2 regions of the Paradesulfitobacterium aromaticivorans genome follow, and region 2 is predicted to be linked to the other one. Evidence: predicted binding sites of a transcription regulator. Region 2 holds the regulator's gene; the other holds the start of a gene.

Region 1 (15,357 bases), 720 kb from region 2:
TGCAAAAACATCTCCAGTTCAACCGAGCGGTCAAAATGATCTTCGATCGCCCTTTTGTTGCGGCCCGTTACGATGATAATGTCCTCAATTCCGGACTCAACCGCTTCTTCTACGATGTATTGAATGGTTGGCTTATCGACAATAGGCAGCATTTCCTTGGGCTGAGCTTTGGTAGCCGGTAAGAAGCGGGTACCAAGGCCGGCCGCAGGAATTATGGCCTTGCGAATTTCGCGCATTTTATCATCCCCTCCTATGCGTTTTGCCCTTTTAGATTATTCACTGTTCCCAAAGAACATACCGCTATACAAGTTAATTATACCATATTTGGAAAGCTGATATCGAGATCCTTACCGCAGGGTGGTCGCATGTAAAATAATGTAATTAGAGCTAGAACATCCCTGCTAGGCGGGCGCATCATAAACGGATCTTGCGTCAATATTAATTCCATCTGAAAAAAGTCTTATGCCTTAACTACTGTAAATACGCCCGGGAGGCGGTCGGTTTGCACACAGAAACAAGTACCGCCTTATATCAATTAAGGCGGTTCGCTATCTACGGGCTCATTGGCCTAGCTATAGAAGTTATTTATACCGGGCTTGCTTCCTTCTTGGCAGGGGATTTAAGCATGCATGGGTTCAGCTTTGTCGTGATGTTTCCGATTTACGGGCTGGCCGTTTTCCTCGAACCCCTGCATACACGCCTAAGGGACCTTCCCTGGTGGGTAAGAGGATTTACTTACCTTATTTTAATTTGGGTGATCGAGTACCTAAGCGGCATGCTCCTGCGTCTGTTTATCGGAACTTGCCCCTGGACTTACACAGATCCTTTAAATATCGACGGCCTCATCACTTTGCGCATGGCTCCGGAATGGTTTGGAGCCGGATTAATCTTCGAGCGTATCCACACCTTCCTCGACCGGCACAATATCTAACATTGCCTACACTAACATTACCAATCGAACCATTTGTTATCCCGGTCACACCCTGAAATGCCCCATCAACTCTTTAAGGTCGCGTGCCAGCTGGTCAAGAGTCTCTGCGGAAGCAAACAATTCCTCAACCGAGGCATTTTGTTCCTCGGCAGCGGCTGCGGTAGCCTGAGTAATAGCAGAGGTAGAGTCCGCCTGTTTAACTACAATTCCCATGCCAGAAAGCATACGCGAACCGTCCTGCTGAACCTGGCCGACAGAAGTTTCAATTTCCTTGGCCAGTTCGGCGCTTTGTTCAACAGAGTGCAAGATCGTGCCGAACTGAGTGGATATTTCTTTAAGGTAAGTATCTCCTTGGTTGACACTGTTCACACTGGCCACCATTCCCTGGCGCGCGCTTTGGGAAGCCCGCTGCATTTCCTGCACCCGTTGGGAAATATCCACGAGGCTTAGCTGCACTTGCTCGGCCAACTTGCGCACTTCTTCCGCCACTACGGCAAAACCGCGCCCGTTTTCCCCTGCCCTTGCCGCTTCAATGGCAGCATTTAAGGCTAAGAGGTTAGTCTGCTGGGCAATGCTGTCGATGATCTGGACAGTTTTGGCGATATCCCCTGATTTCTCATCCACGTTTCCTATAACATCACTTAAACGATGCACCTGCTGTTCGATCTCGCCCATTTGCTGCACAACCTGCTGCAAGGCTTTACTGCCTTGACGGGCCAGGTCGGCCGAGTGCTGGGAGGCGTCGTTAACTTTTTCCGCCTGCTTTTCAACATTATTCATCTCATCGATTACCCTGGCCATGCGCTCCTGATTGTCCGTCATTTCCTGGACCTGCATTTCTGCCTCCCTGGCTATTTCAGACGCAGACAGGGCTACCTGCTCTGCCGCCTTAGCCGACTGTTCCGAGCCGACCCTCATTTCCTGGGAAGTGCGTGCTACCTGATTAGCCATCTCGACGACATTTTTAATGATCTTGCGCAAAGAATCCGTCATTTCACGGAAAGCTTCCTGAAGTTGTAACCCCTCGCGGTTCCAAGCCTTCCAGGGGGATTTTTTCTTGCGCTCAATCTGGCCTGAAGCTACCTCGTTGGCATTTTGGACAAGGTTTTTCATCATTTTTGTTAAAGCGCGGCTGAGGAAAATCCCGATCAAAATGCTGACCAGAAAATCAAGGATTGCCACCACAGCGGAGATCCTGGAGGCCTGCGCAAAGATGTTCTTGGCATCGGTCGTGCTGTGCTGATCTACCATTTGCAGCTTGGCGTCAACCATTTGTTGCAGGATGTCATTGGCAGCCTGGTCGCGGGTTCCGGTGTTGCTGAATATAAAATCTTCCGCTTCCTGTCCCCGGTTCTCCTGAGCAGCTTCCATGGCCGTCTGCGCCGAGCTTAGATACCCAGTCCAGGCTTCTTTAAACTTAATCCACTGCGCGGTCTCGTCCGTACCTTTGGTATAAGAATCATAGGTCACTATATTCTTGGTAATAGCCTCTTTTTGCTGGTTTAGTTTATCCAGATATTTTTGCCGCTCCTCCGGATTGCGCGCATGGACCACCATCAACACAGCCGAGCGATAAGCCTGGGAATGGTAGCGTATTTCAGATAGAAGATTCATTGGCACAACATCCTGCTCGTACACAGTCATGGAATTCGTATGTAGTTTGTTCATGCCGTAAATTCCGATCCCGCCCACAACTGCGGTTGCTGAGGCAATAAAGACCATCAGAGCCACAACTTGAAAACCCATACTCCAGCGTTCAAGCTTCATTTACCCCTCACTCCTTCGCTAGACCCTTTTGCATTTATCTTTAATCTAAATATATTTCTACATCTTGTGCAACATTTCCTTTGTTGAAAAAAAGTTGTTTTTATGTTGGAAATGGGAATCGAGAATGGGGCTATCCCAAACACTTCATGCTTGGAACAGCCCCATTTGAGCATTGTCCGCTCTACATGATAACAGCTTCGTTTTTGGTGCTAACTGCCTTACTTTTTGGGCTCGGCTTTGGCGAGCACGTCATCAACGATTCCATACTCTTTCGCTTCGTCCGCGCTCATATAATAATCGCGGTCGGTGTCAGCCTCGATCTTTTCAATCGGCTGCCCTGTCCTCTCGGCCAGGATACGGTTCATTTTTTCTCGAGTACGGATCAAGTGCTTAGCATGAATTTCGATCTCGGTTGCCTGCCCGGACAGACCATGTCCTCCGATCAAAGGCTGATGAATGAGAACTTCAGCATTAGTCAGAGCGGTACGTTTGCCTTTAGCGCCTGCGGCTAAAAGGAACGCCCCCATGCTTGCTGCCAGCCCGACACAGATGGTGTGGACATCGGCCCGGATGTACTGCATCGTGTCATAGATCGCCATGCCCGCAGTAATCGATCCTCCAGGGCTGTTAATGTAGAGGAAAATATCTTTTTCCGGATCCTCCGCCTCTAAAAAGAGCATCTGGGCCACTACCAAGTTGGCTACATCATCATCGATGCCCCCGCCCAAGAAGATAATCCTATCCTTTAGGAGCCGAGAGTATATGTCGTAAGAGCGCTCCCCGCGGTTAGTCTGTTCTACAACCATTGGCACAAGATAACCCATATTCACACATTCCTCCTTATTTCTCTGGTAAATCCTTTCCAGTATATCTTTACCCGTTAGCACTATTTTAGTACAAAGGTCAATAAAGGTCAAATGTTTTTCGCGCTTATCCTTATTGCTTTTATTTTAAGTTAGTATTACATATTCTTATCGATTTCTTCCTGGAGAGCAGTTTTAATAGAGGAAAACTCAATTCCGTTCTGTGAACAATAGTCCCGGACAGCCATACCGGCGGCAGGTATCTTTCCTTTGATAATTTCTTCGATCTTATCCTGCGGTACACCCCAATCTAAAATCTCTTTGAAGGTAGTTTTTCCTTTGACCGCATCCCCCTCAGCTTCGCCGGAAGCTGTGGCTACAGCAGCACCAGCAGAAGCAGTAGCAGTAGCAGCCGGTTTCACTGTATGGCTTTCGAAGTAGCTGATTTGTTCGGGTGTGAGCTTAGCCTGGGCTTTAAGGATTGCTACCGCCGGTGCAGGCAAGTAAGATTCCTCACTCGTTTCATATGGAAGTCTTGTATAAAGGGCAACAAAATATCTGAGAGAATCTGTTTCAACCGCTTTTCCTTCAGCCTCAGCGTCAGCATATAAAGTCCCCAGATCTTTGACTAAAAACTCAGCCGGATCTTTGACAGTAACCGCAAACGCTTTAGCTAATTCTTCCGGAGCGACCCCAAAAGCGCTGCTTACATCCCCGAAAGAATACGAACCGCGAATATCCGCCGGATTATACTGTCCGGCAAATTCACCTGAGGTATATTTAGCCGGAACCTTAGTGGATTCCGTGTGCCAGACCCCCAGCCCTTTGCTTATTCCTATGCCGCTAAACAAAATTACAAGCATAAATATCGCCGCAATTTTAGAATTTATCTTCATGCTTTCATCCTCCCTCTACAGCGCTAACCTCAAACTGATTGTTCCTTATTCATCCCGTGCTGTAGAAGCTTTGTCCCCAGATAGCTGGTATTGCCGACCGGACAAGCTTCCTCAGACGTGCACTTAAGGCAGGAGATGCATTGGTGGTTGCGTACCACTTCTCCCTTAGACAACTCAATGTTCATGGGACAGGCTTTGTCACAGGCCTTGCAGGATATGCAGCTGTTGGCATTGCGCCGTACCCTGAAAATACTAAAGAGATTTGTGAGGCCTAACACTGCTCCGTAAGGACAAGCATATTTGCACCACGGCCTCTCCACCAGGAGAGATGCAAGCATAACTATAACTAGCGAGATAATGCCGCCCACGGCTATTTCACTGGTCCAGAAGTTAAACAAGGCGTAATACGGATCAATATTTTCAAATACTGTTATTTGCCCGGTCACAGCGACCATGTATACGACCCACGCCAGCATTATATACCTAAGATATCTTAAGAAGCCGTCAACTTTCCGCGGAACTAAATTATTGTAGCGCGAGCGGAAAATCTTTTTCCCTATCTTGCCAATCCACTCCTGCAAACTCCCAAGCGGGCAGACCCATCCACAAAAGAGCGGGCCAAAGGCAAAAGCTGTGATAAAGATTATTATCATAAGTATGAATGAGGATTCGTGAATCTTTTTGACAAAAGTGCCGGTGGCCAGAAACTGATAAGTAGTAGCTACCCCCCCGAACGGACAGAACGCATGGGTTGACGCATCCGAAATTAATGGGAGGGCCAGGCCGTAACCTGCCAGGGTTTTGTTCACTGCAATCAGCACGATCAGTCCGAAAAAGAATAGTTGCAACCAGGTCCTCAGTCGAATTTTTTTCTTGCCTGCCATGAAATGTCCTCCTCTCAAAACTAAGCAGCCGCAGCGTTTCCTTTCAGCGGGACAATTTCGCTTAAGTTCGCTTGACCTCGCTTGACCTCGCTTGACCTCGCTTGACCTCGCTTGACTTCGCTTAACCCAGCTCGGTCCTACGGCTACAGATACAGTCTAACGCTCCTTTGTGGTTAATCTTTTAGGAGAATGTGAATATTTCATGAATATTTGAGAGGAGAAGGTTTCTGCTTTGGTTTGAGAGGCTTTCGTTAGAGAGTCCCTCGCTGCGTGAAATACCTCAAGTAAATTCCTAAAGCTGTCATACTCAGGATAAAGAATATAGCCAGATAATCCTCCAACCGCAAAGTCCGCTCACGTACACCGGTCCAAGTCCTTGTGTATCCATAACCCCGGTTGAGCATAGCCATGGACAGGGCATCAGCCATTTGAATGGAATGAATGATGAGCGGTACCATAATGGGAATATAGGCTTTAATATTTCCCGTCAGGCTCTTTTCTCCGAGGTGGGCTCCCCGCGCCTTTTGGGCCTCAAGAATATGTATTCTCTTTTTGTCCAGAGCTGGGATAAAGCGCAGGGCTGTTACGATCATAAAGGCTAATTCCGGGGGGACTTTCGCTTTCTGCAAGAATTGCAAAAGGTCATCAAGCGGGGTAGTGAGGCTAAACACGGAAGAAGCAAGCACCATCGTCAAGAGCCTAAACAAAAAATTCAAGCCCATGAGAATCCCGCCTACGGTAGCTCCCAGACGCTGTCCGGGTAAGAGATAAAAAATAATATTCTGACTGAATCCATTTCGAAAACGGTCTCCTGGATAACTAAAGGCAGTTACTACTAAAATGAAAAAGAAGATGGGGAGAAGAGGAATTAGCATCGCCCGAGCCTTGGTCAAGGGCATGCGGGCGGAAAAGGCTAAAATTGCAACAAACAGGGTCAACCCCAAATTATAGAAGGGATTCTGAAACATCAGGGCAAGCACCGTGAAGCTTATAAAACCGAGCAGCTTCGTCCGCACATCCAGGCGGTACAGAAGGGGCTCCTGCGCTAATTTGTTTAATGACATCCCGCTTTCTCCTCTCCCGCAGCCGGAACTTTGATCCGATGATTAACGGCCACAAACCCCTGCATTTATGAATTCTTCGACAGTAAGGTAGGTTCTTCCCAGTTCCAGATTTGTTAAGTCCTGGCTGAGCCGGGCGATTTGGGGGGGAACAAGTGCAGCCTCTTGCATTACGCTCGAATTCGTAAACAGGCTACGCGGTTCGGCATCAGAGAGAATCCGCCCTTGATTCATGACAATGACTCTGCGGGCATGGCGAGCGACAATTTCCATATCGTGGGTGATCATCACGATCGTTGTTCCGTGCCGGTTCAACTCTCTGATAAAACTCATGATGGCCTGAGTTCCGTTCCAATCCAAGCCGGTAGTGGGCTCGTCAATCACCAGGAGCTTGGGCTTGAGGGCCAGGATGGAGGCTGTTGCGAGCAGCTGCCTTTTCCCCTTGCCCAGGGTAAAAGGGTGATCTGTACGGTGTTCTTGAAGCCCGGTTAAGTCCAAAACCCAGTCCAGGCGATTCCTTATCTCCTGGTGTCCGAGCCCGACATTCCTTAGACCGTACTCAATTTCCTTTTCCACGGAAACGGCGAAGATTTGGTGGTCGGGGTTTTGAAAAACATAACCCACGGTTTGGGCCAAACCTGCCGTCTCAATGTGGCGCGTGTTGATGCCGTCTACGATGACATCCCCGTCAGAGGGTTTAAGCAGACCGTTGAAATGTTTGGCCAGCGTGGTCTTCCCAGCACCGTTAGGACCGACAAGCGCGACAAACTCTCCCTCTCTAACGGACAAATCAAGGTCCTTAATGACTGTCTGGCCCGACGGGTAGCGGTGGACAAGACCCGACACCGTCAGTAAAACCGGCGTCTGCGCTATAACAGGCCTGTCTGGGATTGCCTGTGCTAGAACTTGTTCAGCCGGCACCGTCAGGACTATTGCAGGCTCAGGTGACTCCGATCGGCCCATTACTATCTTTCGTACAACATTTGCGGCGGCTGACAGATTGAGCGGAACCTCCTCCGATTCGATCCAGCCCCTTTGATAGAAATCCCAGCCAAGCTCGCTTACCGGCAAGGGCTTGATCCCCAGCTGTCGGAGAAGTTCGACCTGGCGAAAGAGGTCTGCAGGCAGCCCCCGCCAGACAATCTCTCCTTCATTTAATACAACGACCTCGTCCGCTCTCTCAATCACTTCTTCGACGTTATGTTCTATTACTAGTATGGTTAGGTTGCGCTTTCTCCGCAGCTCATCAAGGGCAGCATAGAGGTCAACCCGCCCCTGAGGGTCTAGCTCAGAAGCGGGTTCATCTAAAACAAGGATCTCCGGACCCATGGCCAACACACCGGCAACTGCCAGGCGCTGCTTTTCCCCGCCGGAAAGTTCGGCGGTATTCCTTTGATCGTACCCTTGAAGAGCAACCAACTTTAAGACTTCAGCAACTCTGCGTTCAACTTCCATCTCAGAGAAAGCGAGATTGCGGGGGCCAAAGGCTGTGTCTTCCGCCACGGTCCGCCCGAAAATCTGAGTTTCCGGATCTTGCAGCACCAAACCGATGTGCCTGGCCAGAGCTTGTACAGGCTGGCGGCTGACATCCTGCCCTGCCACGGTCAGCCTGCCGGAGAGCTCTCCTTCCAGCAGCTGGGGGATAAGCCCGTTCAAGCACAGGCTTAAGGTGCTCTTGCCTGCTCCGGCAGGTCCCATGACAACGACGAACTTCCCCCGCTCAAGGTCCAGGTTGATGTTTTTTAAGGTAAGGCTTTCCGCATGGCGGTAACGATAACAAAGATTTAAAAGTTCAAGTGCATTCTCCATGATTTGCTCCACTTCCAGGTTCCGCAGTTCTCTGTCTGAACTAAATCAATTTGCTCCCTTTGATCGCTTTATAAGCAATGCCTGCGATGATAACATTTAGCACCGAAGCCAGCACTAAAAAAGGCATAATCCCCAGCACAGCCCCCATGCCCCCCGCCGGGAACGCCGTGAAGGAACCAATAACTCCATTGATAATAATCGCCGCGACGCTTGCCGGAATGAGGCCCAGTTTGCGGTTAACCCAACGGAAGACAAGCGCACATACCGCCATGATCGCGGCGACGATAAGGTGAACAGGAATACTTAAAGGGAAACCTACAACAGCTGATGTGAGCATGTGAGCCACCGCAATCACTATGCTGCCCTCGGCCGCACCGAAAGCAATGGCCGCAAAGTACCCGGGGGCCGAATCCATCCCAATTGTTCCTACCGGACTCGGAATTTTAATAAGGGCACCAACAGCACTTAGAGCAATAAAGATGGAGATGATTGCGATCCTTCTGACACTCGCTACGGATTTAACGGCATTTAGTTGACTCATGAATAATTCCTCCCTCTAAAATTCAATATTCTTAAATTACTTCTTGATTACTTCTTGATTACTTCTTGATCAATTTATAATTACTTCTGAATTACTTCTTAACATTGGGAACGAGTATCCCAGCCTTATGCAGTGCTATGGACCAAAATGCAGACCCTACTCCCGCAAGCTCTCCCAAAGCCGAAGCGGTCAACTCAGCCGGAGATGTGAAAATCAAGCAAGTGGACGGCCCAGCCGACTTTTTCCAGTCAACCTGAGAAGAGCAATCCGGAATAAAGTCACATCCAACATTCTCCGCAAGCAAGTCAGCCTCCCGACGAATCCCTTGAGAACCGATAGGAACAATATCATGAATGCCTTTAATTTTCACGAGGGATAGAACATGTTTACCCTGAACGATCTCTTCATCATCCGGGCTTTGTACCTCAGAACCAACCTTTGGCAGCCCAAGGCAGTAAACGTTGTCTCCGCCTTGGGAAGTTGCAATGCGCAACTCTTCCCGCCTGCACGTGCCGACGATGCTGATTCCCAGACCAGTCTGGCTGGTCGGCATATTCTTCTCCGTACTGACAGCCACCGGCAGAGATCCTTTCTCTGTGAATTTAAGCTCGTCCTTCACTCCGGCCAAGATCCCGTCTCCTGTGGGGTTCAGTTCATTTGATACTGCTACGGTTACAATTTGCGGAACAGCCCCGGCTGCAAGCACTTCGAGCAACGCAACGCGGACGGTTAATCTACCCACTAAATAAGGAGTCACTTTAACGATGTCATACTCTTTCTCCCCAATCGCCCCACACGAATCACAGGCGGCAACAAGGCATTGCCCGTCTGTGAGCATCGCAACTTCCACATCCCGGCCTCGATAGCCCATCCTACTTCACCTCCTTTCCACTCAGTATTAAAGCAAAGCTAAAGTCATTCTAAAAATCGAAGCGATTCGAGAAAAATAAAAAAGCTCACAGTCATTTACCGTGTTACATATAGGTAACAGGCAAATTAACCATGAACTTTACCATGATCCATGAACCGAAAGTTACAGGCAGGTCTCCTGACTTAGAATCATCGCCTTTACACGCCTTCCCAGCTGCCCAGTGGCTGATGTGCAAAAACTCCTCTTTACAGTGGCGGGTCCGCCCGGGACTTGCACCCGGTTCCCTATTCTCCCTAAAAAAGGGCACCTATAACTTGTTTTATTGTTACTAACTAGTTATTCAGAATTCAGTAGTCAGTAGTCAGTAGTCAGTAGTCAGTAGTCAGTAGTCAGTAGTCAGTAGTCAGTAGTCAGTAGTCAGTAGTCAGTAGTCAGTAGTCAGTAGTCAGAATGCCCAAGAATATGCTTCCAGCAAGTTATTAATCTCTTGAAACGCTCCTGTCTCCTGTCTCCTGTCTCCTGTCTCCTGTCTCCTGTCTCCTGTCTCCTGTCTCCTGTCTCCTGTCTCCTGTCTCCTGTCTCCTGTCTCCTGTCTCCTTATGATTTTACCATTATTAAAGCACTCCTTCAAGCCCTCTCATTTTAACCTCATTTCACTCCCTCTCATCATAGTCCTGTCCTCTTAAATCGTTAAGGGTTGAGAAAATTCTGGCTTCAGGGTATGATTTGGGCAAGAGGAAGAAGCTTACTGAAGCTTTCCCATTAGTAGAGGAGTGGAAACCATGGCCAGATTACCGTTGTTAGACGTCGAGAAAATGCCGGAAAAAACCCGGGAGATGATCAGCGGGGGCAAGTCCGAAATGAAAGGGCTAAACATCAACCGCATGGTTGCCCATGCGGAAAAAAGCGCCCGCCACTTTATGCGGCTGGGCAACTCCTTGCTCACTCAAGCGAAGTTGGACAGCCGCCTGCGCGAGCTGTCAATCCTGAGGATAGCGACCCTTTGTGATTCCCGCTATGAATGGTACCAGCATGAAATCCTCGCCCGTAAAATCGGAATTTCTGACGGGCACATCGCAGCGGTGAAGCTTGGCCCGGACAGGCCGGAGTTCAATGATCTGGAACAGGCGGTACTTAAGTACACTGACGAAGTAACCCTGAAGGTCAAGTCGTCGGATGAGACTTTCAACACCCTGGCTCGAGTATTAAGCCATCAGGAATTGGTCGAGCTTACCTTGACCATCGGGTTCTATAATTTGGTGGCACGTATTTTGGAGAATACGGGGGTCGAAATCGAAAGTTAGGCTGCTCTCTGGTAGGGGGCTGTTCCCAAGCACTTCAACTTAGCATTGGGAGCAGCCCCTTTTAAATTATTCCAAAGGAACCAACGATAGCCTCTGAACATATGTTGTACTATCCCGCGTTTACCCATAATATGGAAGGAGGAATAAGCAGATGGCTTTTGGAGCAGGTGGCGGCGGTGGAATCGGTTGGGGATCCGGAATTGGAATTGTTGTGGTCATAATTCTTCTGCTGATTGCTTTAGGAATCGTGTTCTAAGAAGTAGAACTGACACACGAAAATATTAAAAAGGAGGTTACTAGTATGTACGGATACGGCATGTTGGGTGGGTACGGTGCAGGCTACGGCGGCTATGCTTGCGGTACCGGTTATGGCGGTTACACCGGCGGTTATGGCGTTGGGGTCGGCATCATTGCCATTGCAATTCTGATCTTGATTGCCCTGGGCGTTATCTTCTAAATTAGAAATTAACGAATAGCATCACCTGCGCGAGAGTTCCTTTGGACTTTCGCGTTCTCGTAACGCGCAAGAGCATCAAACTTATATGCTCCAGTAGAGACAGTATCAATGGCCCTTGAAAAATCACCTTGTTTGCGTTATGATAATGTTCGAGTTGGATAAGCATCCAACTTGCGATGGGGCTCGCTTTTGCCGTTTGGCTGATGGCTCCTACTGAAAGAAATCAGTAGGAGCTTTATTTTATTTTCGGGGTTTAGACCGATCAGTTCGTGATAGCGAAGCCTGTTTATATAATCCAAAGGGGTGAGCGCAATGCAAAACATCTTCGCCGTAGCTTTAGGGGGTGCTTTGGGGGCATTAGCCCGCTACGGGCTGGGGGCATGGATATCCGGTCGTTGGAGCCAGGGCTTTCCACTGCACACGTTTTTAATAAATATCAGTGGTGCTTTCTTACTGGGGTTCCTGAATATACTTTTTATTGAACGTTTAACGGTAAGCCCTTTGGTCCGGCTGGGAATCGGGGTAGGATTTTTAGGAGCGTACACAACTTTTTCAACCTTTGGCTATGAAGTTATTACCTTGCTGCAAGGGGGCAGCTTGCTTACGGCGGCCTTATACACCGGGAGCAGCATCTTGGTTGGATTTACCGGGGTTGCCCTGGGAGTTGGGCTGGCCCGCTTGCTCTAAGTGCCTTTGTTTGTTGTCCAAACCTCAACTCATATTGTACCAAGGGTTTAAGATGGACTCGCGAACTACGGAGAGGACTTGCGAATAAAAGGAGGTCTCTTAGTTGATTGGCAAAGCTAAACTGCTTAAAGTTTATATTGGTGAGCGTGAGCGTTACCGCAACAAACCACTCTACCAACACCTTGTAACCTGGCTTAAAGATAGAGAAATCGCGGGAGTGACTGTTAATCGCGGAATTGAAGGCTATGGGCAAGACAAAGTCCTCCACAGTTCCCGGCTGTTGGACCTGTCTGCCGACCTGCCTATTGTGCTGGAAATAATCGACACCGCAGAGAAAATCGAGTCTATTATTCCGGATGTATGTAGGATGGTGCCAAGAGGATTAGTGTTTAGCGCAGATATAACAATTCATAAATACGGGACAGAAAGTTCGTCGTGAATTCAAGGTTCCATTAATTCTAAGAGTTTTACTAACTTCTCACTCTTGCGGGCTATAACTTCTTCTTGACTGGTTTCGCTCCAATCAAACAGTCCCTGACCGCTTTTAAGACCGAGCATACCGCTTGCAACCTTGTCTTTAAGGATGGTGGGCGGTTCTTTGCTGTCTTCGAGGTCCGGATAAAGATACTCCGCGATATTCAAGGCTATGTCCAAACCATTGAGATCCCTTTGTTCTAAGGGACCGGTGTGGAGAAAGCGCAAACCCAAAGTATAGCGGACCACATCGTCAATATCCCGGGCGCTCGCCACTCCCCTATCCAGCATAAACAAGGCTTCTCTGGCAATGGCATGCTGCAGCCTGTTCCCGATAAAACCTGGGATGTCTTTGTTCACAACCACCGGCTTTTTCTTGAGAAAGCGCAGCAAATCAACCGTCGTATCTACGGCCTCTTGCTCTGAGTACTCACCTCTGACCACTTCCACCAACGGCATTATGTCAGCAGGCATGTAAAAATGTGTACCTACCACCCTTGCCGGGTGATTTAGATCTGCAGCAATCGAAGTGATAGGCAAGCCGGAAGTGTTAGACGCCAAGGTGACCTCAGGCGGACAAAGCACATCCAGTCTTTGGAATATCTCCTTTTTTAAGTCCAGGTTTTCCGGTACGGCTTCAATCACAAAATCCGCACCGGCCACTCCGTCTGGGAGGGATAAAAATGTATGTAAGCCGGACATGACTTTGTCAAGCTTCGCGTTAGGATTCGGTACAAGATTTGCCTCAGGACCCGGGCCAAGAGTATCTTCAGCTCTAATCTGCGTTCTAAGGATCTTCTTAATTTTATCTTGTGCGTCCCTCAGAATTGATTCCGAGGTATCAATAAGGTTTACACCCAATCCGCCCCGCAAACTGATCGCGGCAATGGAATGCCCCATTGTTCCGGCCCCTATCACCGCCACTCTCTTGATTTCAGCCATCAGCTGCCCTCCTCTTTAATTTCAGCTTATTAACCTCTGTTCAATTTGCTGGTTCGAGCATGTCCTAGCTATTTCCTTTATATGACAGGAACTTCTTTGTGACAGAAGCGTCGAATGTTAAACCTGCTGCTTAAGCCCTAAAATCTGTCTGGCCTCATCCGGGGTTGCGATGTCACGTCCGAGCATCTTCGCTATTTTCACAATTCTTTCTACCTGCTGGGCATTCGTCCCAAGCACGCCGCGGCTGTAGTAAATATTATCCTCAATCCCGACTCTCACATTGCCGCCCAGCAGAATTGCCATGGTGGACAGCCGCACATGAGGCTCGCCGATGATTGAAACATTCCAACGCGCGTTTGACGGCAAGCTTTCCATTAAGAAAAATAAGTTTTTCGGAGTAGCCGGCAGAGCACCTTTCACGTTCAGAACAAAGTTGAAATAAAGAGGGTCTTTTAACAGCCCCTTTTCGGCCAGCACAATTCCGTTATTGATCATGGCTGCATCAAAGACTTCCAGTTCCGGTTTAATATTGTTGTCGAACATTTTCTGGGCCAAGGTTTCAACCAAGTCAGGGGCGTTATCATAGACCCGGTTGGGGAAATTCGTGGAGCCGGTCGTGAGGCTTCCCATTTCCGGGCATAGATCCAAAGCCTCCCCCCGTTGAAGGCCGGAAGCTGCGCGTCCTCCCGTGGAAATCTGAGTGATCATGGGGCAATCTTTGATTTTGAACTGATCAAGGATCTCCGCGAAAACCTCCTTGCGATGCGTGGGTTTGCCCTCTTCATCCCGGGCGTGAAAGTGAACTGCAGCTGCGCCTGCATTCCAGCAGTCGTAGGCATCCTGGGCAATTTCCTTCGGTGTCATCGGAACATGCGGAGTTTGTTCCCTGGTCGGCACGTTTCCAGTAGGGGCTACTGTAATAATCAGTTTTTCCATCGATATCACCTCGTGCTAGATTAATGCGTCAGTTTGCTTAGAATCGACAAAATCCGACTTTCTTCAGAATATTTCTAACATTTTAATTGTAACATAAAAAACCGTGGATAGGCTAAATTTAACAAGAGAGCGCCTCACAAAGAGACACTCTCATCGGAATTCAATTTAGATATGCGATGATCCTAAGCCTAAACTCTTGCAGTTCAAGGGCTGCTCGTTACTTGTACATTTCTTCCAGCAAGGCTTTTACGTCTTCATTCTCCAAATAGTCATCATAAGACATTTGGCGATCTAACAAGCCTTTGGGGGTAAATTCGATAATCCGGTTGGCAATCGTCTGCACAAACTGGTGATCCTGTGAGACAAAGAGCATCGTGCCACTAAAGTTTATCAGCCCATTGTTCAAAGCGGTGATCGCCTCAAGATCCAAGTGGTTTGTCGGCTCATCCAATAAGAGCACATTGGCGCCGCTCAGCATCATACGCGACAGCATGCAGCGGACTTTTTCCCCACCGGAAAGGACGTTAGCCGGTTTCTGTGTTTCATCCCCCGAGAACAGCATGCGCCCGAGAAAACCTCTGACGAAGGATTCATCCTGATCTCTGGAGAATTGTCTGAGCCAGTCAACCAGGTTAAGATCGGTTTCAAAATAAGCGGAATTGTCTTTGGGCAGATAAGCCTGGGAAGTCGTGACCCCCCAAGTAAACGTGCCCTCATCCGGTTCGATTTCTCCCATTAAAATCTTAAACAAGGTCGTTTTCGCCAGGCTGTCCGGACCCACGAAAGCGATCTTGTCTCCTTTATTCACGGTAAAGGAGATGTTATCCAGAACTTTCCCTCCTAAAACAGTGGCCGTCAAGTTCTCAATCGTCAAGAGCTGGTTGCCCGCTTCACGGTCCGGAGTAAAGGCGATATACGGATATTTACGGGAGGAAGGCTTGATATCGTCCAGGGTTAACTTTTCCAAAAGCTTCTTACGGGAAGTCGCTTGTTT
Region 2 (15,357 bases):
TCTCCCAGTAAGGTTCCCCAGGCTTGGCTTTCTTCCAAAGCGCAAAATCCATCGGGTTTTCTTTACGCTCGTCCACTTCCACGCGGGCCCCCGCCTGCATATCTTCGAGCGTCCGCCCGGACAGCTTACCGTAGCCGGGAAACCTGTTGACCGCAAAATAGACATCCCCTTCTACTTCATAAGCCAAACCTTTAGCTATTAATCCTTGAATAATCTCGATCATTTCCGGGATATGCTCCGTGGCCTTTGGGTGAATGGTCGCCGGAAGAATATTCAAAGCCTTGGCGTCTTTAAAATACTCGTCAATATATTTACGGGCTAAGGACAACGGCTCCATGCCTTCCTCTTGGCCACGCTTAATAATCTTATCGTCCACATCCGTAAAGTTTTGAATATAGTTGACTTCATATCCCTTATACATTAAATAGCGCCGGATCATGTCAAAATCTACCAGCATACGGGCATTCCCTAGATGGAAGAAATTATAGGTGGTAGGCCCGCAGGCATAGACTCCTACTTTCCCGTGTTCACGCGGCTTAAACTCTTCTTTTTGACGGGTCATGGTGTTGAACAATCTCAAAGACATCGCATCTGTCTCCCTTCTCCTGTAATTCCCGCTCAAGTCTATCTACCCTGTCCATGAGGCACTGTATCATCTCGGTCACCGGGTCCGGAAGAACCTCATGCCTCAGATCAAAATCCCGAACCGATTCGCCCCTTCTGATGACGACCCGTCCCGGAACCCCTACCACTGTGGAATCATTGGGAACAGGCTTAACCACGACTGAACCGGCTCCTATTTTGACATTGTCTCCAATTGTAACCGACCCCAGGATCTTGGCCCCGGACCCTACCACTACGTTATTCCCAAGGGTCGGGTGCCTTTTCCCTTTTTCTTTCCCCGTTCCGCCCAAAGTAACTCCCTGGTAAAGTGTGACATTGTCCCCAATTTCCGTTGTCTCCCCAATCACCACCCCGGTACCGTGATCAATAAAGAAGCCTTGGCCGATCGTGGCTCCCGGATGGATCTCAATCCCGGTCAAAAAGCGGGACAGCTGTGAGATCAGGCGCGGCAGGAGCACAAGCTTGCGCTTATACAGGGCGTGCGCCATCCGGTGCAAAAGCAAGGCATGAAAACCAGGGTAACAGAGGACCACCTCGATGATACTTTTGGCGGCCGGGTCCCGTTCGAATATGACCTGGATATCTTCGCGAACTTGCCGAAACACTTGCCATCACCCCGCTTTTCATTCTCCAAAATATGATTCCCGGTCTCAAGCTAAAATTTTACCCTCATGCATTACACAGGAATAAAATAAAAAAGGAACCCCTCGTGCAGAGACGAAGAATTCCCGTGGTTCCACTCTGCTTGAACAAGATACTTTTGCGCATTGCATCATCAATATGCACGTGCCTGTTCCGCTCATAGCCTTTAACGCAGCTGAGACGGGTTAAGGTACTCACTTCCCCTAACCGGTTCAAGGACGCACTTCCAGAAGTTTTTCGGGACGGCTCTCACCCTTCCGTCCTCGCTGCCGACAAATCCACTTCTGTACTCTTTCCTGTCATCACTTTTACGCACGATAATCTAAGCAAAATCTACATAAACCAATTTGAGAATTGCTTAGTTATATCGTTCAACCTGGAGAACAATTTAGGATTTATTATACGGATTATAACAAATCTTAAGAGGATGTCAACTAAGTCCATCCGCTTAAAAAGAAAATGGCATTGCTTCAATTATGACATGACACAAAATCTTTTTTAGAGAAGTGCCAGAGTTTCAAGCCTATGTAAAACATCGTCAGGGCCTAAGAGGGCTATGATTTTATCGAGATCCGGACCGTGCACCCGCCCGGTTAGAGCAGCCCTTACTGGCATAAATATGAACTTGGCCCCTAGCTTTAGCTCTTTGGTCAGTTGCTTAAGCATTGCTTTGGCATCTTCAGCCGTAACAGGCTTGCTTTCCGCCATCTTACTCTTAAAAGCCTCTAAAACTTGCGGAACCTGTTCCCCTCTGAGGACCTCCCGTGCTTCTTCGTCAGGCTCCAAGGCTTGTCCGCCGTAGAAATAATGGACATAATCCTTGACTTGAGCCAGGTAAGATACATGCTCAATAACAGCCTGCACAAAGGCGCTAGCCCAAGCTCTTTGCTCGGTCGAGATCTCTCCTGTCGGCATCACCCCAGCATCGCGCAAATGTGGCAGTGCAAGCTCAGCCAAGCGCTCAGGGGCAGCCTCTTTAAGATAATGGGCATTGATCCAATTAAGCTTATTAAGGTCAAATACAGCCGGGCTCTTCGACACGCGGTCGAGCGCGAACTTGTCCGCCAGTTCCTCCAACGTGAAAAACTGTTCTTCACCCGGCGGAGACCAGCCCATGAGCACGATGAAATTAATCACCGCTTCCGGCAGGTACCCTTTGTTCTGATAATCTATAACCGCGGTATCGCCATCGCGCTTGCTCATCTTGCGCCCTTCAGTGTTGAGAATGAGAGAGATATGGGCAAACTCCGGCACCGGCACACCCAAAGCCTCGTAAATCAAAACTTGGCGCGGAGTGTTCGAAAGATGCTCCTCCCCCCGAATAACCTGCGTTATACTCATGGAAATATCATCAACCACAACCGCAAAGTTATAAGTAGGGATGCCATCAGACTTGACGATGATATAATCTCCGATCCCGTCACTCTCAAATACCACGTCTCCGCGCACAAGATCCCGAATGAGAATCTGCTTGCCTTCCGGCACCTTGAAACGGACGACCGGTTGGCGGCCCTCAGCCTCGTATGCAGCCTTCTGTTCAGGGGTAAGGTGGCGGCATTTACCTAGATAACGCGGAGTTCCCCCTTTCGCTGTCAACTCCTGCCGCTCCTGCTCCAGCTCTTCCTCAGAGCAATAACAGTGGTAAGCATGCCCCTGGGCCAACAACTTATCTGTATACTCCCGATAAAGCTCAAGGCGCTCGGTCTGGCGGTAAGGTCCATTCTCCCCCCCGACCTCAATCCCTTCATCCCATTCTATCCCTAACCAGCGCAAGGCTTCTAAAATATTATGTTCGGATTCACGGCTGGAGCGCTCTAAGTCTGTATCCTCGCTGCGCACAATAAAAGTGCCGTTATGTTTACGGGCCAATAAATAATTAAACAAGGCCGAGCGCGCGCCTCCAATATGCAGAGGCCCGGTCGGGCTAGGGGCAAATCTTACTTTAAGCTTCATTGTTTTCCTCCCCGGGGTCTGACCCCCTAAAAATTCGACAGACCTCGCTAAATTCTACACGATGCCATTATACTAGGATTTAAGAAGCAGAATAAGCGCCTGGGCGCTGATGCCTTCTTCTCTGCCTTCAAACCCTAAGCGCTCAGTGGTCGTGGCTTTGACTGAGACTTGAGCTTCATCAATATCCAAGGCCCGGGCCAAATTCGTGCGCATTTCAGGTATATAGGGTGCCAGCTTTGGCTTCTGGGCCACAATGATACTGTCCAGATTTCCTACTGTGTACCCTTCTGTGCTAAGGAGTTCCTGCACATGTTTTAAGAGCAGTACACTGGAAATTCCCCGGTAGCGTTCATCAGTGTCCGGAAAATGCTTCCCGATATCTCCCAAGGCCAGGGCTCCCAGCATGGCATCCATAAGGGCGTGAATTAGAACATCTGCATCAGAGTGTCCCAGCAACCCGCGCTCGTAAGGGATGTTTACCCCGCCTAAAATCAAGGCTCGCCCTGGGGCGAAAGCATGAACATCATACCCTAGTCCTACTCTAAAAATTAATATCACCGTCCCTGCCAGCGAGAATCTGTTCTGCCAGGAGCAAATCTTCCGGAGTAGTAAGCTTAATATTCTCCGGCGACCCTTCCAAGACTTTCACCGGATGTCCCAGCCATTCTACGAGAGACGCATCGTCCGTACCGGCAAAACCCTCTAAGGCAGCGCGGCGGTGAGCTTCTCTTAAAATCAAAAGATCAAAGACCTGCGGAGTCTGAACGGCGCGCAGTTCCTCGCGCGCGGGGGTTTCCACCACCCACCCGTTCGCATCGATCCTTGTTATCGTATCCTTCGGCTCAACCGCCATCAGGGCAGCCACAGTCCCTTCCGCTGCTCCTAGGAAACGGTGCAACAACGCCAGAGGCAAAAGAGGACGCGCCCCATCGTGGACCACCACTCTCTTAGCATCCGAATGGAGAGCATTAAGTCCGGATGTTACAGACTCCTGACGTGTTGCCCCGCCAGGAGCTATGTCTTGAACTTTGCTAAGTTTATATTCTGCAACCAGCTCGCGAATCATGGGAATTTCTTCTCTAGCTCCCACAATAACAATCTCCCGAACGAATTCGGAAGATTGAAAAATACGCGCAGTATGCACAAGAACCGGTACCCCTTTAAGCATAAGAAACTGTTTATTTAAGGAAGTCCCCATCCTTGTGCCGCTCCCCGCAGCAGGAATGATGACCCCCACCTCATCCAATCGCATTCACCTCATCATTCGCCAGGGTCATCGACTTTTTTTCAACCATCCCCTTGGGCTTGGCAAAAATCATCCTGCCCGCTGCCGTTTGGAGGACACTGGTTACAAGCACAGTTATATGCTGTCCCATATAACGGCGGCCGGTGTCGACCACAATCATCGTACCATCATCAAGATAAGCAACCCCTTGACCCGGCTCTTTGCCTTCCTTCATGACCTGCACCAGCATTTCCTCGCCAGGCAAAACCACTGGCTTAACCGCGTTCGCTAACTCATTGATATTGAGAACTTTTACTCCCTGCAGTTCAGCCACTTTGTTAAGGTTATAATCATTGGTGAGAACCGGGGATCCCAGAACTTGCCCCAACCGAACCAATTTACTGTCAACTTCCATAATGTCATCAAAATCCTGTTCATGAATATGGACTTTGACCGCCGTTTCCTTGGAGATTTGATTCAAGATATCCAGACCGCGTCGCCCGCGGTTGCGTTTGAGTAAATCAGAGGAATCGGCAATGTGGCGCAGTTCTTCCAGCACAAAACCGGGGATAAGCAGAGTTCCTTCCACAAAACCGGTCTGCACAATATCTGCTATACGCCCATCAATAATGACACTGGTGTCGAGGATTTTATAATTGGGAGAACTCTCAGGCACCTTGGCTGTTCTGGCTTCTTTGTTCTTTTCCCCTTTTTCTCCTTTGTCACCCCTGTCCCGGAATTTAGGGAAAACATTAAAAAAGCTTAAAACCTCTTCTTTGCGTTTGGCACCGAGACTCAGTCCCAGGTATCCTAAGAATAAGCTTAAGAGTATAGACAAAAGTGGCCCCAGAAAAGGAATGCTGATGAAAGAACTGCTAAACAAACTAGCTATAATAAGTCCGATAATGGCCCCCACGGCCCCGCCCATAAGCTCGTGCGTTGGTATTCTCTGCATCCTGCTGTCAACCCAACTGATCAGCACTAAAAAGCCCCGAATGCTGGCCGGAGCGATGAGAAAACCGATAACAGCAAAGAGCACGACCATAGCGACATAAGTCCAGGCAGGATTAAAGCCCCAGCCTAAGGACTGTAGCAGATTGAGCCTGAGCAACACATAGTCTAAATAAAAACCAAGCCCCCCCAATAACAGGGTGATGATAGCGCGGATTAAATTGCGAATCATCGTTTCACCTCCTTACCTTAGTTTGGCAAAAAGCCTCTCCTATTATACCGTGAATTACCAATAATTTTCAAGGCAGGCGTGCTGCGCCGGTGCACTCAAGCAAGTATCCTTAATAGGCGTGCTCGAAGCAAGCCAATTTAGGCCAGTATTTTGTTAAGCCATGTCCGAACCTGTTCTTCCTCACTCTCCTGGGCTAAAACCAGTTCGCTGATTAAGATTTGGCAGGCGTTTTCATACATCTTCTTTTCCCCGGTGGAGAGCCCCTTTTCTTTATCGCGCAGAGCCAAACTCCGGACAACCTCTGCCACTTCTAAAATGTTCCCGCTTTTAATTTTTTCCAAATTGGCGCGATAACGTCGATTCCAAGCGAGAGGCGGCGCAGTCGGCTTAGTACTCAAGACGGAAAGAACCTGCTGAACCTCGGACCGGGAGATAACTTCTCTTAGACCCAAATTACCTACACTGCCAAGAGGTACAAACACTTTCATATTGCCTACGGGCAAGCGCATGACATAATACTTCCTCGTCTCTCCCAGAACTTCTCTTTCCTCAATGGCTTCAATTACTCCAGCCCCATGCATGGGATAAACAACCTTGTCCCCGACACTAAACACTGAGCCCACCCCCTTTCCCTTATTATAACAGGGATTCGGGAAGCGGTCAAAAATTTGTAAATTATATCATATTAAAATAAGGCCTGTCAATGTGTGAATTTCCTTTTTTTCTCTTCGTAATTTTGGCTCCTTTTCCTTTTCAGTTCTGTTGAAAATTGACAACTACGTTCAATGCCCGCTATAATAATAGCAGGCAGAAAGGAGTGAGGATACCGCATTATGGAACAACTCACTAACCAATTTCAAAGTACAGTCAAAGAATTGCTTATCCGTCACCAAAGCATTTTAGATATTTTGACTAAAGGACAAGAGGCTTCAGCACGCGTCAACCGCGCCGTTGTCAAATCAGTCACCAACTGTGGCTGTTTAGCAATTGAAGCTCAAAGACAGCCCATTCCGGAAGATGCGACTTTGCTTGATCTGAAGCAGCTTTTGAACAGCAACCTCAAGGGTAAACTGTGCGACAGCTGCCATGATATTATTGAAGCAGAAATAGGCAAACAGCTTTTCTATATCGCTGCTCTGGCCAACACCTTGGACATCTCTCTGAGCGAGGTCATCGTGAAAGAACAGAAAAAGCTCTCAACCTTAACCATCTTCAACATGACTTAAAAACTATAATCAAAAGATCGAATAAGCGGATTTGAAAGCTCCTTAATTAAGGAGCTTTTTTAGTTCCAACTAGCCCTAACTCAATGGCTTCCTCAACACTCTGCACCGCATAAATCATATTTTCGGCACCCTGGATTTGAGCAATATTGGCCTTAGGAATGATACAGCCCTCAAAGCCAAATTTTAAGGCCTCGCGTACCCTCACTTCCGGCTGGGATACTCCCCGCACCTCACCGGTAAGGCCAACTTCTCCGATAAAAGCCAATGGCCTCAGAGGGATCTCCTTTAAGCTCGAGGTAACCGCCGCAATTAAAGCAAGGTCAGCTGCCGGTTCCTCTACCCTTATCCCTCCGGCAATATTAACATAAACATCCTGAGTGCCCAAGTTGAGGCCAATCTTTTTGTCCAGGACAGCCAGCAACATTAAAAGCCTGTTGTAATCTATGCCGGTAGCAGTGCGCCGGGGCATACCGTACCCTGTAGGTGCCACTAAAGCTTGGATCTCCAGCAAGAGCGGCCTGCTTCCTTCCACTACTACCGCTGCTGCCGAGCCCGGGGAGCCGAGCGAGCTTTCTCCCATGAACACCTGCGAAGGATTGGGTACTTCAACAAGTCCGCTGCCGCGCATTTCAAATACTCCGATTTCATTTGTGGAACCGAAGCGGTTCTTGACTGCCCTGAGCAAGCGAAAAACGTGGTGTCTGTCCCCTTCGAAATAGAGCACTGTATCCACAATATGTTCAAGTACCCGCGGCCCGGCAATCGTTCCTTCCTTCGTGACATGTCCGACCAGGAAAATTGGGATGTCTTCTTCTTTAGCCAGCCGCATTAAATAGGCAGCCCCTTCCCTGACCTGGCTCACGCTGCCTGCAGCAGCCGGAATCTCCTCCAGAACCATCGTCTGAATAGAGTCTACTATCACTATGCCCGGCGGGTTGTCCATTATGGCCTGCCGCACTGCTTCCAGACGGGTTTCCGCCAGCACGTGCAAACGGGCGCTTCTGATTCCGAGACGTTCAGAGCGCAGTTTGATTTGTTTGGCCGATTCTTCTCCCGAGACATAAAGCACATCCATTCCCGCTGCCATTGCTCCCGCCATCTGCAGGAGCAATGTGGACTTGCCGATTCCGGGTTCCCCCCCGAGCAAGACAAAAGACCCGCTCACAACTCCCCCGCCCAGTACCCGGTTAAGCTCACCGCTGCCGCTGTCAATCCTTTCCTCTTCGCTCACGCGAATATCAGGCAAAGGGGTTGCCTTGACCGCAACCCCTTTGCTTTGGTGCGTAAAAGCACGCTCCACCACTTCTTCGACCATACTGTTCCAACTGCCACAGCCTGGGCAGCGCCCAAACCAACTGGCGCTCTCGTGCCCGCACTCCTGGCAGAAAAACTTCACTTTAGCCTTCGCCAAGATATATACCTCTCTCCCTAGTGTTTCGGCAACGCTCACACCGAAAGTACCTGATGCCGCAAACACTTTATCCCTAGCTTAGCTTACTAAACTCCATCTTATCCTCGACAGCTACAACCTGAATTTTGTCCCCAACCTTGAATTTACCTTCGAGGATTTTCTCAGAGAGTTCATCTTCGATCAGACGCTGAATGGCCCGGCGCAGCGGGCGTGCGCCGAAGGTCGGGTCATTCCCTTCTTTGGCAATTAATTCCAACGCACTCTTTGCGACTTCAAGTTCAAACCCCTGTTCTTTGAGGCGTTTATTAACATCTTTCATTAAAATTTCGCTCACTGTGAGCAGAGCTTCTGTCTCCAGGGAATGGAACACAACCAGTTCATCCACTCGGTTGAGAAACTCAGGCCGGAAAGTGCGTTTGAGTTCATCCATAATGTTGGAACGCATCTTCTTATATTCCGCGTCTTCATCACGTTTAGACGCAAACCCGAGCGCTTCCTTCCTAAGAAAAGAAGCCCCCACGTTTGAAGTCATGATAATCACGGCATTGCGAAAATCAACGGTCCGCCCTTTCGTATCAGTCAAGCGCCCGTCTTCAAGCACTTGGAGCAGAATATTGAATACTTCCGGATGCGCTTTTTCGATCTCATCAAGCAGGATTACACTGTAGGGCTTGCGTCTAATCGCTTCAGTAATCTGTCCGCCTTCATCATGCCCGATATAACCGGGAGGCGCTCCTACAAGGCGGGAGACCGCATGCTTCTCCATATATTCGGACATATCGATTCTGATGAGGGCATCTTCATCCCCAAAGAGTGCCTCAGCCAACGCTCGCGCCAACTCAGTTTTCCCGACTCCGGTCGGGCCTAAGAAAATGAAGGAGCCTACCGGTCGTTTTGGATCCTTAAGCCCAGCCCTGGCCCGGCGCACTGCCCTGGCAACCGCCTTCACAGCGTCTTCCTGCCCGACCACGCGCTCATGCAGGATATCTTCCAGGTGCAGGAGCCGTTCACTCTCTTCCTGGGCCAGTTTCTTCACCGGAATTCCGGTCCAGCTGGCCACGATCTGGGCGATGTCATCCGGAGTGACTACAGAACTCTCTTTGTCGCGTTTATTTTGCCAGGCTTCCCGCTGCTCCTGCAATTCCTGGCGCAGCTTGTGCTCTTGGTCGCGGATCTGGGCCGCTTTTTCGAACTCCTGACCGGAGACGGCAGCTTCTTTTTCTTTCTTAAGCCGCTCGATTTCTTCTTCTAGTGACTTCAAATCCGGTGGTGCGGTATAACTCACGATGTGCACTCGGGATGCCGCTTCATCGACAAGATCAATCGCTTTGTCCGGCAAAAAGCGGTCCGAAATGTAGCGGTCGGAGAGACGCACAGCAGCTTCAAGCGCTTCGTCTGTGATCTTGGTGCGGTGGTGAGCTTCATAGCGATCCCTTAACCCCTGCAAAATGTTGATTGCTTCCTCGACAGTCGGCTCCCCCACCTGAATTGGCTGGAAGCGACGCTCCAACGCCGGGTCCTTTTCAATATATTTGCGGTATTCATCAAGGGTAGTGGCCCCGATGCACTGCATTTCTCCCCGCGCCAGAGCGGGCTTTAAGATATTAGCTGCGTCAATCGCACCTTCCGCCGCACCTGCGCCGATGAGCGTGTGAAGCTCGTCAATGAACACGATAACATTCCCCGCTGTACGGATCTCCTCCAATACTTTCTTGAGCCTTTCTTCGAACTCCCCACGGTATTTGCTTCCTGCCACCATCGCCGAGAGATCAAGTGTGACCACCCTTTTGTTGGTCAGGATCTCCGGCACTTTGTTATTAACAATGCGCTGGGCCAGCCCTTCGGCTATGGCAGTTTTACCGACTCCAGGCTCCCCGATCAATACCGGGTTATTCTTGGTACGCCGGCTGAGTACCTGGATCACGCGCTCAATCTCGTTCTCCCTGCCGACTACTGGGTCAAGCCGCCCCTCTTTGGCTTGCACGGTGAGGTCGCGTCCAAACTCATTAAGAGCAGGAGTGTTTCCGGGCAGTGCATTTTTGGTAGTAGAAGCTGCGCTTTGCTGGCTTACGGAGGGCATATTGGTTTCTTCAGGCTCTCCGCCTAAAAGGCGTACAACCTGCTTCCAAACCTTTTCCGGGCTAACCCCTAGATTAGCCAAGACTCGTCCTGCAATTCCTTCCCCTTCCATAATAAGTCCGAGCAGCAAATGCTCCGTGCCGATATAATTGACCCCGTGCCTGGTCGCTTCTTCATTGGCAAGTTCCAGGACTTTTTTTACGCGCGGGGTAAATCCAATCTCTCCGCTGAATGGCTTACCTACACCTACGATCTGCTCAACTTGCGCCTTGATTTTCTCAAGATCAAGGCCAATAGCAATTAAGGCTTTGGCCGCGACTCCTTCCCCTTCCTGGATTAAACCGAGCAGGAGGTGTTCAGTGCCTACTACCTGGTGCCCCATTTTCTTAGCTTCATCCTGGGCTAACACTAAAACTTTCTGAGCTTTTTCCGTAAACCGGCGGTTCATCTATATCACCCTTTCCTCAATTGTAAGCTTGACGGATGAGACGGGCGCGCTGCTCATCTCGCTGACCCGCATCCAGTTCGTGGTTAAGAATATATTGCAAGCACCCCGGGTGGGTGTCCACCAAGAGGGTTGTAAAAGTTTCCTTCCCTTTGGGCAAAATACCCATGTCCGTACCTAGGCGGTCTAAAGACAATAAGTTAATGACATCTTCCGATGTCAGCAAGCGGGCGTTCTGCAAAGTGCCGCGGGCCCGCCACACTTTATCTTCTAAAAACAGACGCACCTGCTGGCGCAAGTTTTCCCGCGCCTGCAGCTCATGTTCCACTATTTGCCCTGTAACTGCTTCCAGGTGGGTCACTATATCTTCTTCACTCTTACCTAAAGTTATTTGGTTTGATATCTGGAAGATGTGCCCATAAGCCTGAGATCCCTCGCCATACAGCCCTCGTACAGCCAACCCAAGATGAGCCAAAGCTCCCAGGACCGGCTGCACTTGGTTTGTCATCGCTAAGGCCGGCAAATGCACCATGACTGAAGCCCTTAAGCCCGTACCCACATTGGTAGGGCAAGCGGTAAGGTACCCTTCCGCTTCCCGGTACGCGAAATCCAGGCTATCCTCAAGGGCATCATCAAGGGCATCGGCCAAGCGATAAGTTTCCGTGAGTTGAAGGCCCGGCATTAACACTTGCAAGCGCAAATGGTCTTCCTCATTAACCATCACCGCCAGACGGTGGTCGCCGGCAAGGGCCAAGCCCCGCGCGCCGCGCATATTAACTAAGGCCGGGCTCGCCAGATGTTTTTCAATCAATACTTGCTGCTCCACCGTTGTCAGGTCGCTTAAGGACAAGTAATTCAGTTTTTCCCCTTCCACTTCAAAGCTGGTCAAAGCCTTGCCCATTAACTCTTCGGCTTCTTTAGCGTCTTCCATGGACAGGGCATGGGGGAAAGGGAAGTTTTCCAAATTACGTGCGAACCTGATGCGGCTGGATAGTACGACTTCCGAGTCCCCGCTCTCCCGCATCCAGGCCCCATGCCTAAGTAAAATATCCTTGCGCTGCATTAATGCTCACCCCCCTGTTTTCTGTTCCAGCTCACGGATGCGGTCCCGCACTTCCACTGCTTCTTCAAATCTTTCCTGTTGAATAAGAGTCTGGAGCTTATCTTTTAATTTCTGAAGTTCTAGCTTTTCCCGTACGGTCGAACCCCGACGCTTTGGCACTTTGCCGACATGCTGGCCTCCCCCGTGAACCTTGCGCAACAGAGGCTGAAGCTCAGTGCCGAATTTTTCATAGCAGGTGTTACACCCAAGTTTGCCCGCCCGGGTGATTTGCGAAAAAGTCATCCCACAGCGGGGGCAGGCCTCTTCCTGCTGGATTCCAGGGGCAGCCGAAGCCGTGCTGAACCCAAAAAGGGCCTGGAGAAAATCCGGGACGCTTACCCCCGAATGAAAGACAAAGTTCACTTCCTGAGTTTTCTTGGCACACTGCTCGCATAGGTGGAGCTCATGTGTCTGCCCGTTAACAGTTTTGGACAGATGCACATTCGCTTCCCGCTGCTTGCAATTCTCACATAGCATAGCTCCATCCCTCCTTATTCCAGATCTTCGCGTGCCAGTGTAGTGAGAATGCGTTTCATAAGACGTGCTCTAATTACATCCGGATTGGCAACTTCTTTGTCTAAGCTTTCCCGAGAGAAAACGGTTTTCAGAACTGCTGCTTCCCGCCCGCTAAGCAGTCCTTCTTCCTGCAGTCTTTCAATTAAACCAAAAGCACGCTCCGGTGTAAGCTGATCACCCACGAGTTGGCGCATTACCTGCTCGAACTGGCCATCGGTACTCAGAACCAAGCGCACAATCCGAAGATGCCCCCCGCCGCCGCGGCGGCTTTCTACCAGATAACCTCGCTCCACCGTAAAGCGCGTGTCGAGGACATAGTTAATCTGAGACGGAGCGCAGGAAAAAACATCCGCCAGTACAGAGCGCTGGAGTATGATATACCCTTCATCTGTCTGCTCCAAAATCCGTTTGAGATATTCTTCGATCCGGTCAGCAAGATTACCCATGGCACGCACTCCCTGATGTTCATTGACTTTATGACCTTCTTTGACCTTCTATCTTTATCATATCCATTTTACGGAGTTTTGCAAACATTATTTTTGTGTAAAGGAAAAAAAGTCCGAGCTGCAGAATATACTAAATGTCTAGCGTCTAACATTTAAGGGCTTACAGAGGTTGTCGGCTGCACAGCCGAAACAGTTCACCTACTGTTTCGCACCACGCGCCGGAACTGTTTACTTGCCGCTTCACCTACCGCGCCCAACCTTAGGGTAATACCTGAAGTTAACCACTGACGCGGCTTAACGCTTCAGCGGCTGCGCTCACGACGCTCCTTTGCTCGGACGGTTCGCTTAGCTTGTGAAGCCTTCCAACCTTTCTAATCCTGTTTTTTTACGTCTCGCCGTGTGCTAGAATCTTATAATAAAAGTTAGGAGATATCCCCCCATGAGTAATACCCAGCCTGTACTACAAACGTTCCAGCTCTCAAAGCGCTTTGGGGAGCTGGAAGCTGTGCAAAATGTAAACTTGCGCCTAAGCCCGGGAGAAATCGTAGGACTCCTAGGCCCCAACGGGGCTGGAAAATCCACTACCATCAAAATGCTGTCAACCCTTCTGCGGCCGTCTGCCGGCAGTGCAGTTCTGGTAGGGTATGATCTAATAAAAGATCCCTTTAAGATCAGGCAGCATATTGGGATTATTTTTCAAGACTCCACCCTGGATAATAGGCTTACCGGCAGGGAGAATTTAGAGTTTCACTGCATGATTTATAAAGTCCCGAAACAGGAACGCCCCGCCAGGATCCAACAAATGCTTGAGATGGTAGATTTAACCGAGGCAGCCAACCGTTATGTCAAGACCTATTCCGGCGGCATGAAGCGGCGGCTTGAGATCGCCCGCGGCTTGCTGCACCGGCCCGCGATACTTTTCTTGGATGAACCCACAGTGGGACTTGATCCCCAGACAAGAGCCACTATCTGGGAGTATGTGCGGCGTTTAGTTAAGGAATATGGCATGGGGGTGCTGATGACGACCCATTACATGGAAGAAGCGGAAAACTGCCGTTACATCGCCATTATGGATCACGGCCGCCTGATTGCTGAAGGCTCTCCGGAACATTTGAAGTCCATGATGGAAGGGGACCGGATTCAGCTGGCAACAGCTGACAACAGTTTGGCTGCATCCTGGCTTGAGCAGAACCGCAGCTTAAAAGTTACAGTCAAACAAGACGGGATCGAATTCGTACTCCCTCACGGTGACACGCAACTCGCCCGTCTCTTAACTGAACTGCCTACGGAGGTGCACCGCTTGACCGTACAGCAGCCGACCTTGGAAGACGTCTTTATTAAGTTGACCGGCCGCCAAATGCGGGACAGCGAATCCGGTCTCATCGACCGCCTGCGCTTCTCAGCGCAACGAAAGGGGAGACTCTAGGTGCACTGGGAAGGAATTTACGCTATTTGGCTGCGGGATCTTAAAGCCATGTTCCGCGAACGCTCCCGCATTTATGGCGCTATCATGCGCCCAATCCTCTGGCTCTTTATCATGGGCAACGGATTACGTCCAGCGATGCAGGGCGTGGGCGTGGAATATACGACCTTTATTTTCCCAGGAGTCGTGGGTATGACTTTGATCTTTTCCTCGATTCAGTCTGCCACCTCAATCATTTGGGACCGTGAGTTCGGCTTTCTGCGCGAGGTGATGGTAGCACCCATGTCCAAAGCGGACATCGTTCTGGGCAAAGCTTTGGGGGGCAGCTCGCAGGCTACGGTACAGGGAACGATTACTCTCCTCTTTGCGCCTTTCGTCGGGATTTGGCCTACTCCTGAGCAGATCGTACGTATTTTTCTGCTGATGATCCTGATTTCTTTTTCCCTCACGTCGCTTGGAATTCTGATAGCTAGCCGCATGTCCAGCTTCGAAGGTTTTGGCGCGATCTCCAACTTTGTGGTTATGCCTATGTATTTTTTAAGCGGGTCAATCTACCCGCTTACGAACCTGCCGCTCTGGCTTAAACTACTCACCGCCATAAATCCTCTTTCTTACGGGGTTGATGCCATGCGCGGGCAAATTATTAATATTTATCATTTTTCGATCTACACAGACTTGGCAGCCATTACAGGCTTCGGCCTTGTCATGTTCAGCCTGGCCATACCTCTGTTTAATAAGCCTTAATGTTAATCATTAGTTAGTGCCACTAAAATACTATTTATTTACGTTAGCGTAATAATAAGTAAAACCACAGGGAAAATGTGAGCAAGCCTGTCCCACTGACCAGGGCGATTACAGGAGTACCTGCAAGGCGAAAGCCTCCGGCTCTCTCCTCCCTATGATCCGGGACAGCTATTTCCTCACGATCTTCTATCCCCGGATTCTCCAACGGAGTACCGCCTTCCGCTGATTGCGTCCTGTCACGCTTATTCTCAAGCCCGCGTTCATGAGCAATACAGGCTGTTTCGTCCCATGTAAGTCTGCCGTCAAGCATTAAGCGGATTTCTTCCTGCGTCAGCCAC

What was found. The regulator CtsR, encoded in region 2, represses protease genes until heat stress. The targets are predictions, from matches to a motif close to AAGGTCAANNAAGGTCAAAT.
Region 1: a site for CtsR is predicted at 3,598-3,617, ahead of clpP (ATP-dependent Clp endopeptidase proteolytic subunit ClpP). Genes of this name have one in related genera too.

Annotation. Positions count from the first base shown of each region.
Region 1 covers NZ_BAAHYT010000010.1:1,428,715-1,444,071, reverse strand. The annotation lists gene galU (UTP--glucose-1-phosphate uridylyltransferase GalU) at 1-236, opposite strand, end outside; gene ACYQ2N_RS12740 (putative ABC transporter permease) at 503-931, shown strand; gene ACYQ2N_RS12735 (methyl-accepting chemotaxis protein) at 977-2,698, opposite strand; gene clpP (ATP-dependent Clp endopeptidase proteolytic subunit ClpP) at 2,917-3,522, opposite strand; gene ACYQ2N_RS12725 (hypothetical protein) at 3,660-4,397, opposite strand; gene ACYQ2N_RS12720 (4Fe-4S binding protein) at 4,427-5,281, opposite strand; gene ACYQ2N_RS12715 (energy-coupling factor transporter transmembrane component T family protein) at 5,533-6,345, opposite strand; gene ACYQ2N_RS12710 (ABC transporter ATP-binding protein) at 6,388-8,151, opposite strand; gene ACYQ2N_RS12705 (ECF transporter S component) at 8,192-8,692, opposite strand; gene ACYQ2N_RS12700 (alpha-ribazole kinase) at 8,784-9,563, opposite strand; cobalamin riboswitch at 9,714-9,889, opposite strand; gene ACYQ2N_RS12695 (carboxymuconolactone decarboxylase family protein) at 10,346-10,867, shown strand; gene ACYQ2N_RS12690 (hypothetical protein) at 11,169-11,324, shown strand; fluoride riboswitch at 11,488-11,544, shown strand; gene crcB (fluoride efflux transporter CrcB) at 11,637-12,011, shown strand; gene ACYQ2N_RS12680 (DUF190 domain-containing protein) at 12,115-12,450, shown strand; gene ACYQ2N_RS12675 (3-hydroxyacyl-CoA dehydrogenase NAD-binding domain-containing protein) at 12,453-13,427, opposite strand; gene ACYQ2N_RS12670 (beta-keto acid cleavage family enzyme) at 13,545-14,363, opposite strand; gene ACYQ2N_RS12665 (ABC-F family ATP-binding cassette domain-containing protein) at 14,581-15,357, opposite strand, start outside.
Region 2 covers NZ_BAAHYT010000010.1:708,479-723,835, forward strand. The annotation lists gene cysS (cysteine--tRNA ligase) at 1-586, opposite strand, end outside; gene cysE (serine O-acetyltransferase) at 537-1,229, opposite strand; T-box leader at 1,335-1,578, opposite strand; gene gltX (glutamate--tRNA ligase) at 1,765-3,219, opposite strand; gene ispF (2-C-methyl-D-erythritol 2,4-cyclodiphosphate synthase) at 3,292-3,768, opposite strand; gene ispD (2-C-methyl-D-erythritol 4-phosphate cytidylyltransferase) at 3,761-4,471, opposite strand; gene ACYQ2N_RS09040 (PIN/TRAM domain-containing protein) at 4,458-5,627, opposite strand; gene ACYQ2N_RS09045 (CarD family transcriptional regulator) at 5,765-6,241, opposite strand; gene ACYQ2N_RS09050 (nucleoside triphosphate pyrophosphohydrolase family protein) at 6,461-6,853, shown strand; gene radA (DNA repair protein RadA) at 6,900-8,264, opposite strand; gene ACYQ2N_RS09060 (ATP-dependent Clp protease ATP-binding subunit) at 8,338-10,791, opposite strand; gene ACYQ2N_RS09065 (protein arginine kinase) at 10,808-11,851, opposite strand; gene ACYQ2N_RS09070 (UvrB/UvrC motif-containing protein) at 11,858-12,367, opposite strand; gene ACYQ2N_RS09075 (CtsR family transcriptional regulator) at 12,382-12,852, opposite strand; gene ACYQ2N_RS09080 (ATP-binding cassette domain-containing protein) at 13,292-14,278, shown strand; gene ACYQ2N_RS09085 (ABC transporter permease) at 14,279-15,019, shown strand; gene ACYQ2N_RS09090 (hypothetical protein) at 15,063-15,357, opposite strand, start outside.